Regions from separate parts of the Labrenzia sp. THAF187b genome, predicted to be linked through region 1. Evidence: predicted binding sites of a transcription regulator. Region 1 holds the regulator's gene; the other holds the start of a gene.

Region 1 (7,740 bases):
CCGTTGATCACCGGCACTGTCGCATTTTCGGCAAGTTCACGCAGGTCGTTGTGATCGAGGATGCGGATCATGATCGCGTCGACGAAGCGTGACAGAACCCGCGCCGTATCGGCGATTGTCTCGCCGCGGCCGAGCTGCATTTCCGCACCGGTCAGCATCAAGGTCTCGCCGCCAAGCTCACGCATGCCGACATCGAAGGAAATGCGCGTACGGGTGGACGGCTGTTCGAAAATCATGGCGAGCACCTTGCCCGCCAGAGGACCCTGGCCGCGATGCACGCCGTTACGGCTCGACTTGATCTTCCGGCTGGTGTCCAGGATGGCGCGCAGTTCTTCGCCTTCGAAGTCCGTCAGATCCAGAAAGTTCCGGTAGGTTCCGTTTGCGGTCATCAGGCCGCTCCTTCCGCCAATTTCGCTTCCACGGCGACAGCAGCCTGTTCCAGGCGCTCGACAGCAATGGAAATTTCCTCTTCGCTCATGGTCAGCGGCGGCATGATGCGCACCACGTTATCGCCGGCAGGAACTGCCAGCAGACCGGCTTCACGGGCTGCAAGCACATAATCTGCTACCGGCACCACGCATTTCAGACCGAGCATCAGGCCGTTGCCGCGCACTTCCGCCAGAACGTCCGGATGGCTATCCACCAGTCCGGCCAGCTTCTGCTTGAAGCTGAGCCCCTTCTGACGGACACCTTCCAGGAACCCGTCTTCCAGAACGACGTCCAGAACGGCATTGCCGACTGCCATGGCCAGCGGATTGCCGCCAAAGGTGGTGCCGTGGGTCCCGGGTGACAGCGCCGCTGCCGTTTCTGCCGTTGCAAGACATGCGCCCATCGGGAACCCGCCGCCGATACCCTTGGCGATTGCCATCAGGTCCGGTTCCACGCCCGCCCACTGGTGAGCGAACAGCTTGCCGGTCCGTCCGACACCGGTCTGGATCTCGTCGAAGATCAGCAGAATGCCGTTGTCATCACAGATCTTGCGCAGCGCACGCAGGAAATCGGCCGGAATTTCGCGGATCCCGCCCTCGCCCTGCACGGGCTCGATCGCGATTGCGGCCGTTTGCGGACCGATGGCATCTTTCAGCGCATCCAGGTCTCCTGCCGGCACCTGATCGAAACCGGGAGCCTTCGGGCCGAAGCCCTCAAGATATTTCGCCTGGCCGCCAGCCGCGATGGTCGCGATGGTCCGGCCATGGAAAGCGCCTTCGAAGGTCACGATGTGGAACCGCTCGGGGTTGCCGTTGTCATAATGATAACGGCGCGCGCATTTGATGGCAGCTTCCATCGCTTCCGCGCCGGAATTCACGAACAGCACCTTGTCGGCAAAGGTTTCCGCGCACAGGCGCTGCGCCAGCCGTTCGCCATCCGGGATCTGGTGCAGGTTGGAGGTATGCCACAGCTTGGCTGCCTGATCCTGCAATGCCTTGACCAGATGCGGATGGGCATGACCGAGTGCGTTGACCGCGATGCCGGAACCGCAATCGAGGAATCGTCGGCCATCGGTGGTAACCAGCCAGACGCCTTCCCCATGATCGAAAGAAAGGTTCGATCTTGCGTAATTTCCGAATAGTGCAGTCGCGGACATAACCTCGTTTGTCTCCTTTAAACGCCCCTGCTGTCCCTGCGTCGCCCCGACGCCGAGCCGTCACCTTGAAAAGATGCCGAAGGGCCAAAACGCAACGTGCCGCCCCGATGAGGCGGCACGCAGCGGCTTTCTTATACACTGCCGGTACCATGCACTGTCAATGGAAATGGCGCACAAGACATTTCATGTGCCGCAGAGGGCGGATTTCATAAAATTCTCAATGACCTCGCCATAATTGGGGAAAAGTCGTTTCATCCCCAACTGGTTTGGGTCGAGTGGTTGCCTGACAAATTAACGTTATTGTAACCTCTCAGCAATCAGACACGAGATCTCGTGAGGCAAATCACCAAGAGGCACTAGATCTGCCAGCATTAAGCGTGCTTGCGCATGCTTAACACGGGGTTAATGGCCGCAGGACGGTCAAACTAAAGGGTGCGGCAATGAGTTGGACAAACGAACGAGTTGAGCTTCTCAAAAAGCTTTGGGGCGACGGCTTGAGCGCAAGCCAGATCGCAGGCGAACTGGGTGGTGTTACCCGTAACGCCGTGATCGGCAAGGTGCACCGCCTTGGCCTGTCCGGCCGCGCCAAGTCCACCTCTTCAAGCGCCAAGCCGCGCCGGCCGCGCACCGCAGCTCCTGCCACGGGTGCAGCGCCGAAGAAACCGACGACGTCACATCCGCAGTCGATCGGCGCAACGGCCCTGAAAGCAGACATCTCGCCTGCACCAGTGGTGGCTGCCAAGCCGCGCGTGGAGCCGATTGCAGAACTTGTTCCGATCTCGCAGCGGGCAACGATCCTGACGCTGACCGAGCGGACCTGCAAATGGCCGATTGGCGACCCGGCAACCGACGACTTCTACTTCTGCGGCCGCCAGTCCGATGCCGGCGTCCCCTACTGCGCTCATCACTGCAAGATCGCGTATCAGCCGGTCGCCGACCGCCGCCGCGACCGCAAGACGATGGCTCAGGCAGGCTGATAGCCTCGCACCGAACCAATTCATGAGAAAGCCCGCCATCTGGCGGGCTTTTTTCGTTCCTTGAACACACTTTCGATCGCCAATGACTGGTCGCAAACCCGCTTTCGGAATCTCGCAGGAAGTGTGACTTTCTCTCGCGCTCCCGAGGCTAACGGCATCCGGTTATTCGACTAGTCTATCGACCAGGATCGCGTTCAACCTGGAACCGGAGCGCCGCAGCTTCGCAAGATCTTGAAATTCCGCAGAAGTCCAGAAATCGTTAGCGCTTTCCCGGTCAGGGAACTCGAGGATAAAAGCTGCATCCGGGATCAACAGATCCCCTTCAAGACCGCTGGGATTGCCACCACGGACAAGGAACCGCCCTCCATGTGCCGCAACCAGGTCTGGAATTCTTGCAAAGTACTCCGCCATCCAGTCGCGATTTTGAATTTGCATCTGGCCGATCACAAACGCTGTCATGAGTTCACTTTCAAAACGGGCTGATCTCCACCCCGAAGCTAGCCAATCAACAACAACGGTACAACCGCGCCGCCTGGCATGCTGGTTCCCGGAGGTGTTTCCTCCGTGATGAAAAACTTGAGGGCAAGACAAAAAAGCCCGCCAATGGCGGGCTTCATTCAGGGCGTTGGCCGGTGAAATCAGCCGACTGCCGTGAACTGGTCATTAAAGGCGTATCCGGCACCACGGACGGTACGGATAGGATCCTTCGCCTTGCCCTTGTTCAGAGCCTTGCGCAAGCGACCGACGTGAACATCGACAGTGCGTTCGTCCACGTAGACATCGTGACCCCAGACCCCATCCAGCAGTTGTTCGCGGGAGAAGACACGGCCAGGCGATGTCATCAGGAATTCCAGCAGGCGGAATTCCGTCGGCCCCAGGTGTATTTCCTTGGTGTTGCGGCGAACACGGTGCGTTTCGCGATCCAGTTCGATATCGCCCGACCGCAACATGCTGGACACCACTTCCGGGCTTGCCCGGCGCAGGATGGCGCGCACGCGGGCCATCAATTCCGGTACCGAGAAAGGCTTGACCACGTAGTCGTCGGCACCGGTCGACAGGCCGCGGATGCGCTCTGCTTCCTCACCGCGTGCCGTCAGCATGATGACCGGCAGGCGCTCGGTGTCTTCGCGCGCCCGCAGGCGGCGGCACAGTTCAATTCCGGACAGTCCCGGCAGCATCCAGTCGAGCAGCAACAGATCCGGCAGGCTTTCCCGCAGGCGGATTTCCGCCTCATCACCCCGGACACAGGACTCGACCGAGTACCCTTCCGCTTCCAAATTGTATCTCAATAGAAGGCTGAGCGGTTCTTCGTCTTCAACGATGAGCACCTTCGGCATACATCTCGCTCCAATTACCGCAACCGGCGCCGAAGCGCCGGCCGTTAAGATCTTCTGCAAATCCGACGATTACCAGCAGGTCAGACCGCGCCTGTTTCGTCGACCTTTGCCCGGTCTTCCGGCAAACGCTCGCCAGTGACCATGTAGTAGACGTTCTCGGCGATGTTCGTCGCGTGATCGCCGATGCGCTCGATGTTCTTTGCGCAGAACAAGAGATGGACGCACTGGGTAATGACCCGCGGGTCTTCCATCATGTAGGTCAGGAGTTCACGGAAGATCGACGTGTAGATCGCATCGACCTCGGCATCGGCTTCCTGAACCCGGCGGGCGGCTTCCGCATCCTTCCGGGCGTAGGCATCCAGCACCTGCTTGAGCTGCGAAAGAGCGAGTTCCGTCATGTGCTCCACACCGATCGCGAGCTTCTTGGACTGCAAGTCGCTGTCGATGGCGATGACGCGCTTGGCAACGTTCTTTGCAAGATCGCCAACACGCTCCAGGTCATTGGCAATGCGCGTTGCAGCGGTGATTTCACGCAGGTCCTGCCCCATAGGCTGGCGGCGGACGATCAGCTCGATCAGCTTGACTTCAAGTTCGTTGTAAAGGCTGTCCAGCCGGACATCGCCCTTGATCGTCGCCTTGGCAAGCTCCAGATCCTGCGACACCAGCGCGGACACCGCATCGGCGAAAGCCTTTTCGGCAATACCACCCATTTCGGCAACCTTGCCGGCCATGGCCGTCAGTTCGTCATCGTAAGCCGAGACTGTATGTTCAGACATCCTGTGTCCCCTTCAGAAACCTAAAAAATGCTTAGCCGAAGCGGCCCGTAATATAGTCCTGCGTACGCTTGTCCTTCGGATTGGTAAAGATGTCCTCCGTCAGACCTTCCTCCACCAAAATACCCAGGTGGAAGAACGCGGTACGCTGAGACACACGGGCAGCCTGCTGCATCGAGTGGGTCACGATCACGATGGTGAAGTTTTCCCGCAGTTCGTCGATCAGCTCTTCCACCTTCGCGGTCGCGATGGGGTCGAGTGCCGAGCACGGTTCGTCCATCAGGATCACTTCCGGGCTGACGGCAATCGCGCGGGCAATGCACAGACGCTGCTGCTGACCGCCCGACATGCCGGTGCCCGGCTCGTCCAGACGGTTTTTGACTTCTTCCCAAAGTCCGGCCTTCTGCAGGCTGGAGGCAACGATCTCATCAAGCTCGGACTTGCTGCGGGCCAGTCCATGGATCCGCGGACCGTACGCAATGTTGTCGTAGATCGACTTGGGAAACGGGTTCGGCTTCTGGAACACCATGCCGACCTTGGCACGCAGCTGTACGGGATCGACCTTGGGATCGTAGATGTCCTCACCGTCGATCTTGATCGACCCTTCCACACGGCAGATGTCGATGGTGTCGTTCATACGGTTGATCGTCCGCAGGAACGTTGACTTGCCACATCCGGACGGACCGATGAAGGCAGTCACGGACCGCGGCTGGATCTCGATGTCCACGTCCTTGATGGCGTGGGTATCGCCATAATAGACCTGCACCTTGTTCGCGGAAATTTTGCTGTCGGTCATGGTTTTCGCCTGTTCAAAATTCGGCATCTCGTTCATCGGAGCAATCCTTACCAGCGGCGTTCAAACCTGCGGCGCAGGATGATAGCGATAATGTTCATGGTCATGAGGAAGACCAGCAGCACGATGATCCCGCCCCAAGCGCGTTCATAGAAGGCCGGGTCGGCACGTTTCGCCCACTCGTAGATCTGGGCCGGCATGGCCGAGTTCGGAGAGAAGAAACCGGCAGCCACACCGTCCGGGAAATTGGAGGCGATGAAGCCGACCATCCCGATCAGGAGCAGCGGAGCGGTTTCCCCAAGCGCCTGTGCCAGACCGATGATCGTGCCGGTCAGAATGCCCGGCATTGCCAGCGGCAGGACATGGTGGAAGATCGACTGCATCTTGGAGGCGCCAATGCCAAGGGCCGCATCGCGGATGCTCGGCGGAACAGCCTTCAAGGAGGCGCGGGTGGAGATGATGATCGTCGGAAGTGTCATCAGCGTCAGCACCAGGCCACCGACCAGCGGTGCGGATTGCGGCAGATGCATGAACTGGATGAACACCGCCAGACCGAGAATACCGAAAACGATGGACGGAACCGCGGCCAGGTTGGAGATATTCACCTCGATCAGATCTGTGAACTTGTTCTGCGGAGCGAACTCTTCCAGGTAGATGGAAGCGGCCACGCCGATCGGCAGCGACAGGAACAGCACCACCAGCATCATGAACAGCGACCCGATCATGGACGCCCCGATGCCGGCCTGCTCCGGACGGCTGTCGGAAGCATCGGTCCCGGTGATGAAGGCCCAGTTGAAGCGCTTCTCCAGAATGCCGGCGGACTGCATCTGGTCAGCCAGATCCAGGTGTGCCGCATCCAGATTCTTGTCTTCGGCAAGATCCTCGCGCTTGACGCGGCCCTTCAGGTAGCCGTCGACACGGGATGAGGCGATCAGCTCGAAGGTTACCGTCGAACCGATCTTGTCCGGGTTGGCAAGCGCAAAGTCACGGACCGTGGCGGCAGCACCCGACGAGAACAGCTTTTGCAGGTCTTTTTCCGACATGTCTGTGGTGATGTTTGCACCGGCGAGTTCCTTGGCAAAGGCGTCGTCGATGATGGCCCGGTACTTGGACGTCTTGACCACCGACTTTTCCGCTTCGGCAATCTGCTCCTGATTGAGCGGTACATCCACCTTCAGGAAGGTCTGGCTGAAGGCGCCAAGGCCGTTGGACAGAATTGCCCACAGCAGCGCAACGAGGAAGAACAGGCCGATGCCGATGGCAATGATGCCGTAGAGCTTGAAGCGCGCTTCAGCGGCGTTGCGCTTTCTGGTCAGCGGATCGAGTTCGAGGATCGACGTGGTCTTGTGCGGGGTCGGAGCGCTGGTCTTGCCCGACGGTGGCGTAAGGGTCGTGTCGGTCATTAGTCGTACTGCTCCCGATATTTGCGCACGATGTAGAGCGCGACGATGTTGAGCCCCAGGGTCACGACGAACAGGGTCATGCCGAGCGCGAAGGCGACAAGGGCTTCCGGGGAGGCAAAGTCGGCGTCGCCGGTGAGCTGGCTGACGATCTTCGCGGTCACGGTGGTCATCGCTTCGAGCGGGTTCATGCTGAGGCGGGCAGCCGCGCCGGCCCCCAGAACAACAATCATGGTTTCACCGATGGCGCGAGAGGCCGCGAGCAGGATGGCCCCGACGATCCCCGGCAGGGCCGCCGGCAGAATGACCTGCTTCACGGTTTCCGAATGGGTGGCACCAAGCCCGAGCGAACCGTCACGCATGGCCTGCGGCACAGCGTTGATGATGTCGTCGGAGAGCGAGCTGACGAAAGGGATCAGCATGATGCCCATGACAGCGCCCGCGGTGAACACCGAGGAAGCACCGGACATCCAGCTTACGCCGAGCGCACCGCCGGAGCCGAAGACGTTCATCAGAAGCGGGCCGACTGTGAGCAGCGCGAAGAGACCGTAAACGATGGTTGGAATACCGGCCAGGATCTCGAGCAGCGGCTTGGCAACGGCGCGTACGTGCGGCGTTGCATACTCAGACAGGTAGATGGCAGCGAACAGACCGATAGGCACGGCGACGGCGAGTGCGATCAGGGAGATATACATGGTCGCCCAGATCAGCGGCACGATCCCCAGCTCCGATCCACCGCCGAAGCTCGGCGCCCAGGTCAGGCCGAAGAAGAAGTCCGCGGCCGGATAGAGCCGGAAGAACTCGACCGTGTTGAAGATCAGCGAAAGCACGATGCCGACAGTCGTCAGGATGGCGATCGAGGCTGCTGCAATCAG
Region 2 (7,740 bases), 2.5 Mb from region 1:
CAAAATCAACAATCGGGAGCAGCCGGCATGACATCGTTGTCCTTGAAGAATGTCAGCAAGTCCTATGGATCGGTCGAAGTTCTGCGCAACATCAACATGGAGATCAACGCAGGTGAGCTGATCGTTTTCGTCGGTCCGTCCGGGTGCGGAAAGTCGACATTGCTGCGGATGATCGCAGGACTTGAAAAGATCACCGGCGGAACACTGGAGATCGACGGTGTGGTCGTCAACGACGTGCCGCCGGCACAGCGCGGCATTGCCATGGTGTTCCAGTCCTATGCGCTTTATCCGCACATGACGGTCTACGACAACATGGCCTTCGCCCTGAAGCTGGCAGGCAAGTCGCGCGACGAAATCGACAAGGCCGTGCGGGCGGCTGCGGACAGGCTGCAGCTAACTGCCTATCTCGACCGCCTGCCGAAAGCACTCTCCGGCGGTCAACGCCAGCGTGTTGCCATCGGCCGTTCGATCGTGCGGGATCCCAAGGTATTCCTGTTCGACGAACCGCTGTCGAACCTTGATGCCGCCTTGCGTGTTGCCACCCGGATCGAGATCGCACAGCTGAAGGAGAGCATGCCGGAAAGCACCATGATCTACGTCACTCACGACCAGGTGGAAGCGATGACCCTCGCGACCCGGATTGTCGTGCTGCATGGTGGAGACGTGGAACAATTCGGTGCGCCGCTGGACCTTTACGAGCGTCCCGCAAACACGTTCGTTGCCCAGTTCATCGGCTCTCCGGCAATGAACCTCGTCGATGCCAAGGTGACGGCGACCGGCCAGATGACATCTGTCCAGATGTCCGATGGCGGTCACGCGGATGTACCGATTGCCTCGCTCGACAGCGACAAGGGTGCGCGCGTCAAGCTGGGCGTGCGCCCGGAAGATCTCAGCGTTACCGAAGGTGACGATTATCTGGTCGCGGCGAATGTCGAAATCGTGGAAGCCCTCGGCGAGACAACAGTGCTCTATTTTGCGCCGAGAGAAGGCCACGATGCTTTCATTGCCAAGATCCCGGGTATCTACAAGGTCGAAAAGGGCACGGAACTGCGCCTGACGGCCCCGCCGGAAAAGCTGCATCTGTTCGATGGCGAAGGGCGGTCATTCCTTTACAGGTGATATTCCCGGCAGGATTGGGTGTTTTTGGTAACGCTGTTGACCCCCACCCCTAACCCCTCCCCACAAGGGGGAGGGGGACTAATGCTTTACCGCGCCACTATGTAGGTGCGCTGAAACCCGCTATCCCTTTTCAGGTATTCGGGCAGACAAGTGAGATCTTTTCAATCTGCACGGACTGATCCCCCTCCCCCTTGTGGGGAGGGTTAGGGGTGGGGGTATTCTTCGACTGAAGCTTGGGATACCAACCCCACTTAATCCTTGCCTCTAATCCCGGCAAGTCTAGTGCTGATGCCCTGCATGGCTGTGCCGGGTTGCATTGATGGATTCGACCTGGGCCTGCATCTCGATATGGCCGAAATCGAATTCGATCTCGATTTCGAATTCCTCTCCTTCCCGGAAAGGGCGGGTAAGGCCGCCGAGGCGCAGGGCCAGGGCGTTGGGAGCAAGAACGAGGGCCTTGCCCGGCTGGATCGGAACGGGCGGCAGGGGATCGTAGCCGGATTCACCGTCCTTCAGGGCAAAGCCGACCAGTTCGGCCTTCGAGGCGATGTCGGTGTGACCGCCAACCAGCTTTACCTGTCGTCCGGAGGTGTTCTCGATGTTGACGAAAAGCAGCGCGGAGTTGCCCGAAGTCTCGCGGATCCAGGCATGGACAGCACGCACGCCTTCAGACGTGCCTTCGTGGCTGTCTTCATCCTCATCGTGATGAAGTTCGGCTTCGTAATGCGTTTCGTGTGCTTCTGCATCGCCATGCCCTGTTTCGGAGGTAGTATGTGTACCGGACGCCAAGGCAGAGTAGGGCAGGCAGAACAGCAGCGGCAACAGGACGGCAAGGGCGCGCATATCGGGAAGATCCTTCAGGCTTCAGGTCAGGCGCGCAAATCAGTAATGATATTACGTGACATTGCCATGAAGGCCGGCAGAAGCGCGAGCAGCACCGTCAGACTGACGAAACCGGCAATGAGGTGAAACTCCGGCCAGTCGAGCGTTGCCGTCACCAGAATGTCCGTTCGGGAGGTGACAATTGAGGAGATGACATCGACCGCGATCCAGCCGACGCCCAGCCCGGCAGCCGAGCCCAGGACAATCAGGGTGGCGGCATAAGACCAGACCACGGCAAAGACGAAGCGTCCCGGTGCCCCGAGAGCCCGCAGGAGTGCCAGACGCCTGGCGAACAGCCGGGCAAGGGCTATCAGCCCCGTCAGGACGCCAGCGGTCACAAGCACCTGGGTCAGCACCGCCATCACCGACATGATCTGGCGGATGTCCCCCATGAGTGCATGAAGTTGCGCAAGCACCGCGCCTGGGAAGAACGCCATGGTGTCGTCGCGGGTGAACTCGGACCGCAGGGCGTAATTCGCCCAGAGTTCATTGGCATGAACGAGTATCGCCGGTGTTCCCGGGAAATAATCGGCGTCAAACGGCGGGCCGATCTGTGTCTGTCGTTCCGGGCCATGGCCATTGGTCAGCCCGTGCACTTCCCAGACGCTTTCCACCGGAACGAGAATGGCCTTGTCCCACGGGCTGCCGGTGGGCGGCATCCTGCCGACGATGGTGAGCGCGTGGCCGGCGTGGGCATCTTCTTCCGCGCTGTCACCAATCCCGTGCGCGGGTTCGAATGTCTCGCCAAGCTTCAGGTCGACCCGCGAGCCGGCAACCGCTTCCCCGCTGCCGGCAAAGAGCCTGCCTTCGGCGAGGTTCCCTGCCAGATGCGTGACGAACTGCGGCGTAGTGCCGACAACGGGTGACGACAGGTAGCTGTCGCCGAAGGCAATCGGGGCGGCAAGGTCGACGTCGTCATGGGTGGCAATCTCGTTGTAGATCTCGCCTCCCAGAAGCGGCACGTCGCTTGGGTTTAGATAGACGGCGGCAAACATCATGGTGATTTCGCTGCCGGGGGCTGCGACGATCAGATCGAACTTTTCCGCTGCCCGTGCCGTTCCCTTTTTGAGGCCGCGTTCCTGGGCTATCAGGCCAACGCCGATGCCGATGGAAATGGCGATCAGGGCAACAAAGGTCAGATTGGTCCAGCGGAAGCGCCAGAGCAGTGCTCCGACCAGCGCCTGAGGCCGGAAGCCCCAGATCACGATCAGGCCGGTTATCACGGCAGGCAACAGAAGCAGCACGAGCCACAGCGTGTCCTGGGCAAGTGGCGAAAGGTCCTGCCAGCGGTCTGCGACAAAGTCAGGCACCGGCGGCCTCCGTCTGCAGGTGGCCGTCCGTCACTTCAATGACCCTATCCATCCGGTCCAGCAGATGTTGGTCGTGGCTGACGGCGATCAGGGTCTTGTTCTGCGCGCGGGTCAGGCTGATCAGGTCTTCGATCAGGGCATCGGCTGTCTTGCGGTCGAGGCTTGCCGTCGGTTCGTCCGCGAGAATGATCGCGGGGTCGTGGGCCAGCGCGCGGGCGATCGCAGTGCGTTGGCGCTCGCCGCCGGAAAAACTGTCTACGGTCCGCGCTTCTGCCGGCACCTTGAGGCTCTTGAGAAAATCCCGTGCGGTGTCGGTGATCGACCGGCGCTTTTCTGCCGGGTTGAACGCCGTTGCAAGGGAGGCGTTGCCAAGGGCGCTCAGTTCCTCGAACAGCAGGAAGTCCTGGAAAATCAGCCCGACATGGCTGCGGCGGAACGCGGCGCGGGCGGCGTCGTTCAGCTGCACCAGATCGGTTGCACCCCAGCGGATATGACCTGTCATGGCCGGGTGCAGTCCGGCGAGCGCGTAGAGAAAGGTCGATTTCCCGGCTCCTGACGGGCCACGCAGGCCGATGGTTGCGCCTGGTGTTGCTTCAAAGTGATCGCAAGACAGCAACACCCGGCCACCCGGTGCCCTGACGCGGAGATCGTCGACTTGAAGAGCAAGATTCATGAGAAGTTGTCAGCTGCGTTCATAGACAGCATCGACCAGTCTTGCCCGGCTGACGAACCCGGTCTCTGGATCCTTGAAGGTTCCCAGCTCCAGAACGCCGCGTGTCACGATCTTGCTGTTGAAGGCGACCACATCGACAATGCGCTTGGTGTAGATGGCGAGAATGTCCCGCGGCCATTCCGCCTCGGTTTCACAGAACGGGCAAACTGCCATCGGAATCTTGGTGAGCACGAAGAACTGGCTGTCGGCCTTCAGGGGTGGTGCCATGTAGCCACCGACCGACACCCTGGTGCCTTCCAGTGAATGGGCGAGGTCGGAAAAGCTCCGGTCCTTGTTGTAAAGCGTGCGCAACTTGAGGGGGGCGTCCGCCGCACTTGCTGTGCCCTTTAGCAGATGCCCGGCAAACGGAGCGAGACCGAGCCCGACGATGAGCTGTCTGCGGTTCATGACATCGCTGGTTCTGGCCAATTCATGCTCCTAACTTATCCGGCTAATATGACAAACAGGCAAAGGCCTGGCGGGCGGCAGGCCTTCAGGATCCCTGGCCGGTTTTCGACCAGGGATCCCGCTGAGCGCTTGTTGAACGCTGACTGAAGGCTTATTGGGCGTTCACAGCGTGGTTCATGACGTGGAAGATCACGTTCTGCTCGATGGTGCCATCGACCAGGTGCGCCCACGGGCCCTTTGCGTAGACCGCAACATCTTCACCCGAATGGGTTTCGGAGGACTTGGGGATCAGCGCCTGCTGGACGTAGTCCAGATCGGTGGCCGTTTCCTGGTCCAGGTCCGGGCGCGAGCCGGTGTAGTCGTTTTCGCCTTCGCCCTTCTTCAGAACCGAGCCTGTGCCGTTCAGGTAACCGATCACGGTGTACGGCTTGCCGTCATCCGCGGTCAGAACCTTGTCGGAATGCTTGATACCAACCTGGGCAACGTCGTAGCAAAGGCCGAGGATGGCCGAGCCGCGGCCGCAATAGCCGTTGAAGGCGATGGCGTGTTCGTGGTCGGCGGTGACGATGATCAGCGTGTCTTCATCGTTGGTCAGCTCGTCAGCAATGGCAACGGCTTCTGCAAAGGCGACACCGTCGCGCATGGCGCGGGCCGCATTGCCGTCATGGTTGGCGTGGTCGACGCGGCCGGCTTCGATTTCCAGGTAGTAGCCGCCTTCGTTCTTGGACAGATACTCGATGGCTGCCTTGGTCATGTCGGCCAGAGACGGCTCGTCATTGTCGGCGCGGTCGGCCTCATATTCCATGTGGCTGTTGTTGAACAGGGCCAGGACGGGGCTGGAGCCGTCAAGCTTCAGCGACTGGAAACCGGCGGTGTCGGATGCGAACTGTGCGCCCAGCCCGGTTGCACGCTCAACCAGGTCGACATTGTCTTCGCGGCGGCCCTTCAGCCCACCCATTTCCTTGTCCTTCGGCAGGAAGTAACGGCCACCGCCGCCCATTGCGAAATCAACGGTGCCGGCTTCCATGGCGTCGATCAGCTGGGTTGCGATGTCTTTCTGTGCGGTGCAGCCTTCCGGCACGGCGTCTTCCCAGTTGCGGTTGGCGGTCTTGGCGTAGACAGCAGCCGGAGTTGCGTGGGTCAGGCGGGCGGTGGAGATGACGCCGACGGACTTGCCGGCTTCGGTCATCATTTCGGAGAACAGGGCAAGCTGGTTGCCTTCGACGGTGGAGCAATCGTCATGGATGGCTTCTTCGCCGAGGTTGATCAGGTTGAAGCGCTGCTTCACGCCCGTGTTCATCGAGCCGGCGGTCGGAGCGGAGTCCGGCGTCTGGGCGTTGATGTTGTAGGTCTTGACCAGGGCGCTGTAGAACTCCGGAGTTTCGTACGGGAGAACGTTTTCCTCGCCCAGCATGCCTTTCTGCTGACCGTCGAAAAGGCGGGTGGCGTAGTTGGTTCCGACACCGTTGCCGTCTGCGATCAGCAGGATCACGTTCTTGGCGCGGTTGGTGTTCGGCTGACGGTCCAAAATGGCCTGAATGGCGGCTTCGCCATCCTTGTACCACTGGCTGGAGGCTTGCGGCAGGGCGTCCTGAGCAAAGGCGACGGAGCCGGTCAGAGCCAGCGCCAGCGAAGTGCAAACGATCGTTTTCATGATATCTCCCGGAGGTGAGGGTGCATCCCGGGAGCTACTTAAAAACGCTGCATGACATCTGATTGACAGTTGGATGACGAAACAGATTTGTTATTTTATTACATAACTTCGACGATTGAATTCAACTCTTCTACTTTTGCGCCGTCTTGTCTCTTCTTCGGTAGCGTCTTGTCATCGAACCGCAGGGTTATTCCCTGCCGGGTCATCGGCCTGGCAGCCTCGTGAAACGCCCGGGCAATTACAGATAGAAAAATGGCGTCCTGAAATCTGAGGACGCTGTCGCGTCCTGTGTTCCTGGGCTGCCCCCTATCCCCTATTGTCACATCATTTTCATATGAGCGTCGAATAAGGTTCATATGAAAATGTTTTAACGGGCTTCGAAGTCAGGCTTTTTCGAGTCAACATGATGCCTTTGGAGCAACTGGCCTTCTGCATCTGCAGGAGGAGAGGGGACGATGGCGGATCAGAAGAACATGCTTGGGCAAATAGACATTTCAAAGCGTCAGGCCGAAATCGCGGATCTGGTACAAAAGGCAGGATTTGCGTCCGTCGAGGAACTGGCGGACCGGTTCGAGGTGACCACGCAGACAATTCGCAGGGACGTCAACGGTCTTTGCGAACTGGGGATCCTGCGCCGGACCCACGGCGGCGTCGAGCCTCCGGCACCGGCGTCCAACATCCATTATTCCACCCGGCAGATCCTCAATCTTCCGGAAAAGCAGCTGATTGCGAAACTGGTGGCCGGTCATGTCGGCAACAACCAGTCGATCGCGTTTTCTATCGGCACCACTCCGGAGATCGTGATGCAGGCCCTGGTGGGGCACGAGAAACTGGCGGTTTTCACGAACAATCTGAACGTGGCCTTCACGGCTTCGGTCAACCCGTCGTTTCAGGTGACCATCACCGGCGGGCGGTTGCGTCATGGCGACCGCGACGTGCTGGGGTCCGCAGCGCAGGCGTTCTTCTCCAACTACAAGGTCGATATCGGCATTTTTGGTGTCGCAGGTGTCGATGAAGACGGCACGCTGCTGGATTTCCACGAGGACGAAGTGGCGGCCCGCCAGTCGATACTCGCCAATTGCCGCCGGTCCTATCTGGTCCTCGATCACAGCAAGTTCGGCCGGAACGCCCATGTGCGCGGCGGTCAGCTCAGCGATGTCGATGCGATCTTCACCGATTGCCCGGTGCCGGATGTTTTCCTGGCATCGCTGGAAGGCACGAAAACGGAAGTGTTCGTGGCCGACGACGGGGATGAGGCGTGACATCAGATCCGCATATCCCGGGTGCAAAACCCTCTGGCGCCGGCAAGCCGATCGTCCTTGAAACGGTGTCGCGTACCTGGGGTGAGACGGTGGCTGTCGATGGCCTGTCGATCGATATTCCGGCAGGCTCCTTCACGGCACTTCTGGGACCGTCCGGCTGTGGCAAGTCAACGACATTGCGCATGATCGCGGGCCTCGAGAATGTCAGCAGCGGACGCATCCTGATCGGCGGAGAGGATGTCACCGGTCGTCCGTCGGCCAAGCGTGACCTTGCCATGGTGTTCCAGTCCTATGCGCTGTTTCCACATCTGAATGTCGGTGAGAACATCATCTTCGGCCTGAAGGTCCGCCGGGTCGGCAGGGCCGAGCGGGACCGGCGTCTTGCAAGGGTTG

Evidence for each region. Region 1 encodes PhoB, which activates phosphate uptake and scavenging genes when phosphate is short. Its sites were predicted from a motif close to TGTCATNNANCTGTCAT; they were not measured.
Region 2: a site for PhoB is predicted at 6,148-6,164, ahead of FIV03_RS11325 (alkaline phosphatase). Genes of this name have one in related genera too.

What each region holds. Positions count from the first base shown of each region.
Region 1 is NZ_CP045344.1:5,989,204-5,996,943, forward strand. It holds gene argF (ornithine carbamoyltransferase) at 1-389, opposite strand, end outside; gene FIV03_RS27475 (aspartate aminotransferase family protein) at 389-1,585, opposite strand; gene FIV03_RS27480 (GcrA family cell cycle regulator) at 2,026-2,562, shown strand; gene FIV03_RS27485 (DUF1330 domain-containing protein) at 2,725-3,021, opposite strand; gene phoB (phosphate regulon transcriptional regulator PhoB) at 3,201-3,899, opposite strand; gene phoU (phosphate signaling complex protein PhoU) at 3,980-4,675, opposite strand; gene pstB (phosphate ABC transporter ATP-binding protein PstB) at 4,707-5,504, opposite strand; gene pstA (phosphate ABC transporter permease PstA) at 5,516-6,868, opposite strand; gene pstC (phosphate ABC transporter permease subunit PstC) at 6,868-7,740, opposite strand, start outside.
Region 2 is NZ_CP045344.1:2,460,703-2,468,442, forward strand. It holds gene ugpC (sn-glycerol-3-phosphate ABC transporter ATP-binding protein UgpC) at 28-1,119, shown strand; gene FIV03_RS11305 (copper chaperone PCu(A)C) at 1,399-1,962, opposite strand; gene FIV03_RS11310 (FtsX-like permease family protein) at 1,989-3,311, opposite strand; gene FIV03_RS11315 (ATP-binding cassette domain-containing protein) at 3,304-3,984, opposite strand; gene FIV03_RS11320 (hypothetical protein) at 3,994-4,452, opposite strand; gene FIV03_RS11325 (alkaline phosphatase) at 4,583-6,085, opposite strand; gene FIV03_RS11330 (DeoR/GlpR family DNA-binding transcription regulator) at 6,541-7,347, shown strand; gene FIV03_RS11335 (ABC transporter ATP-binding protein) at 7,344-7,740, shown strand, end outside.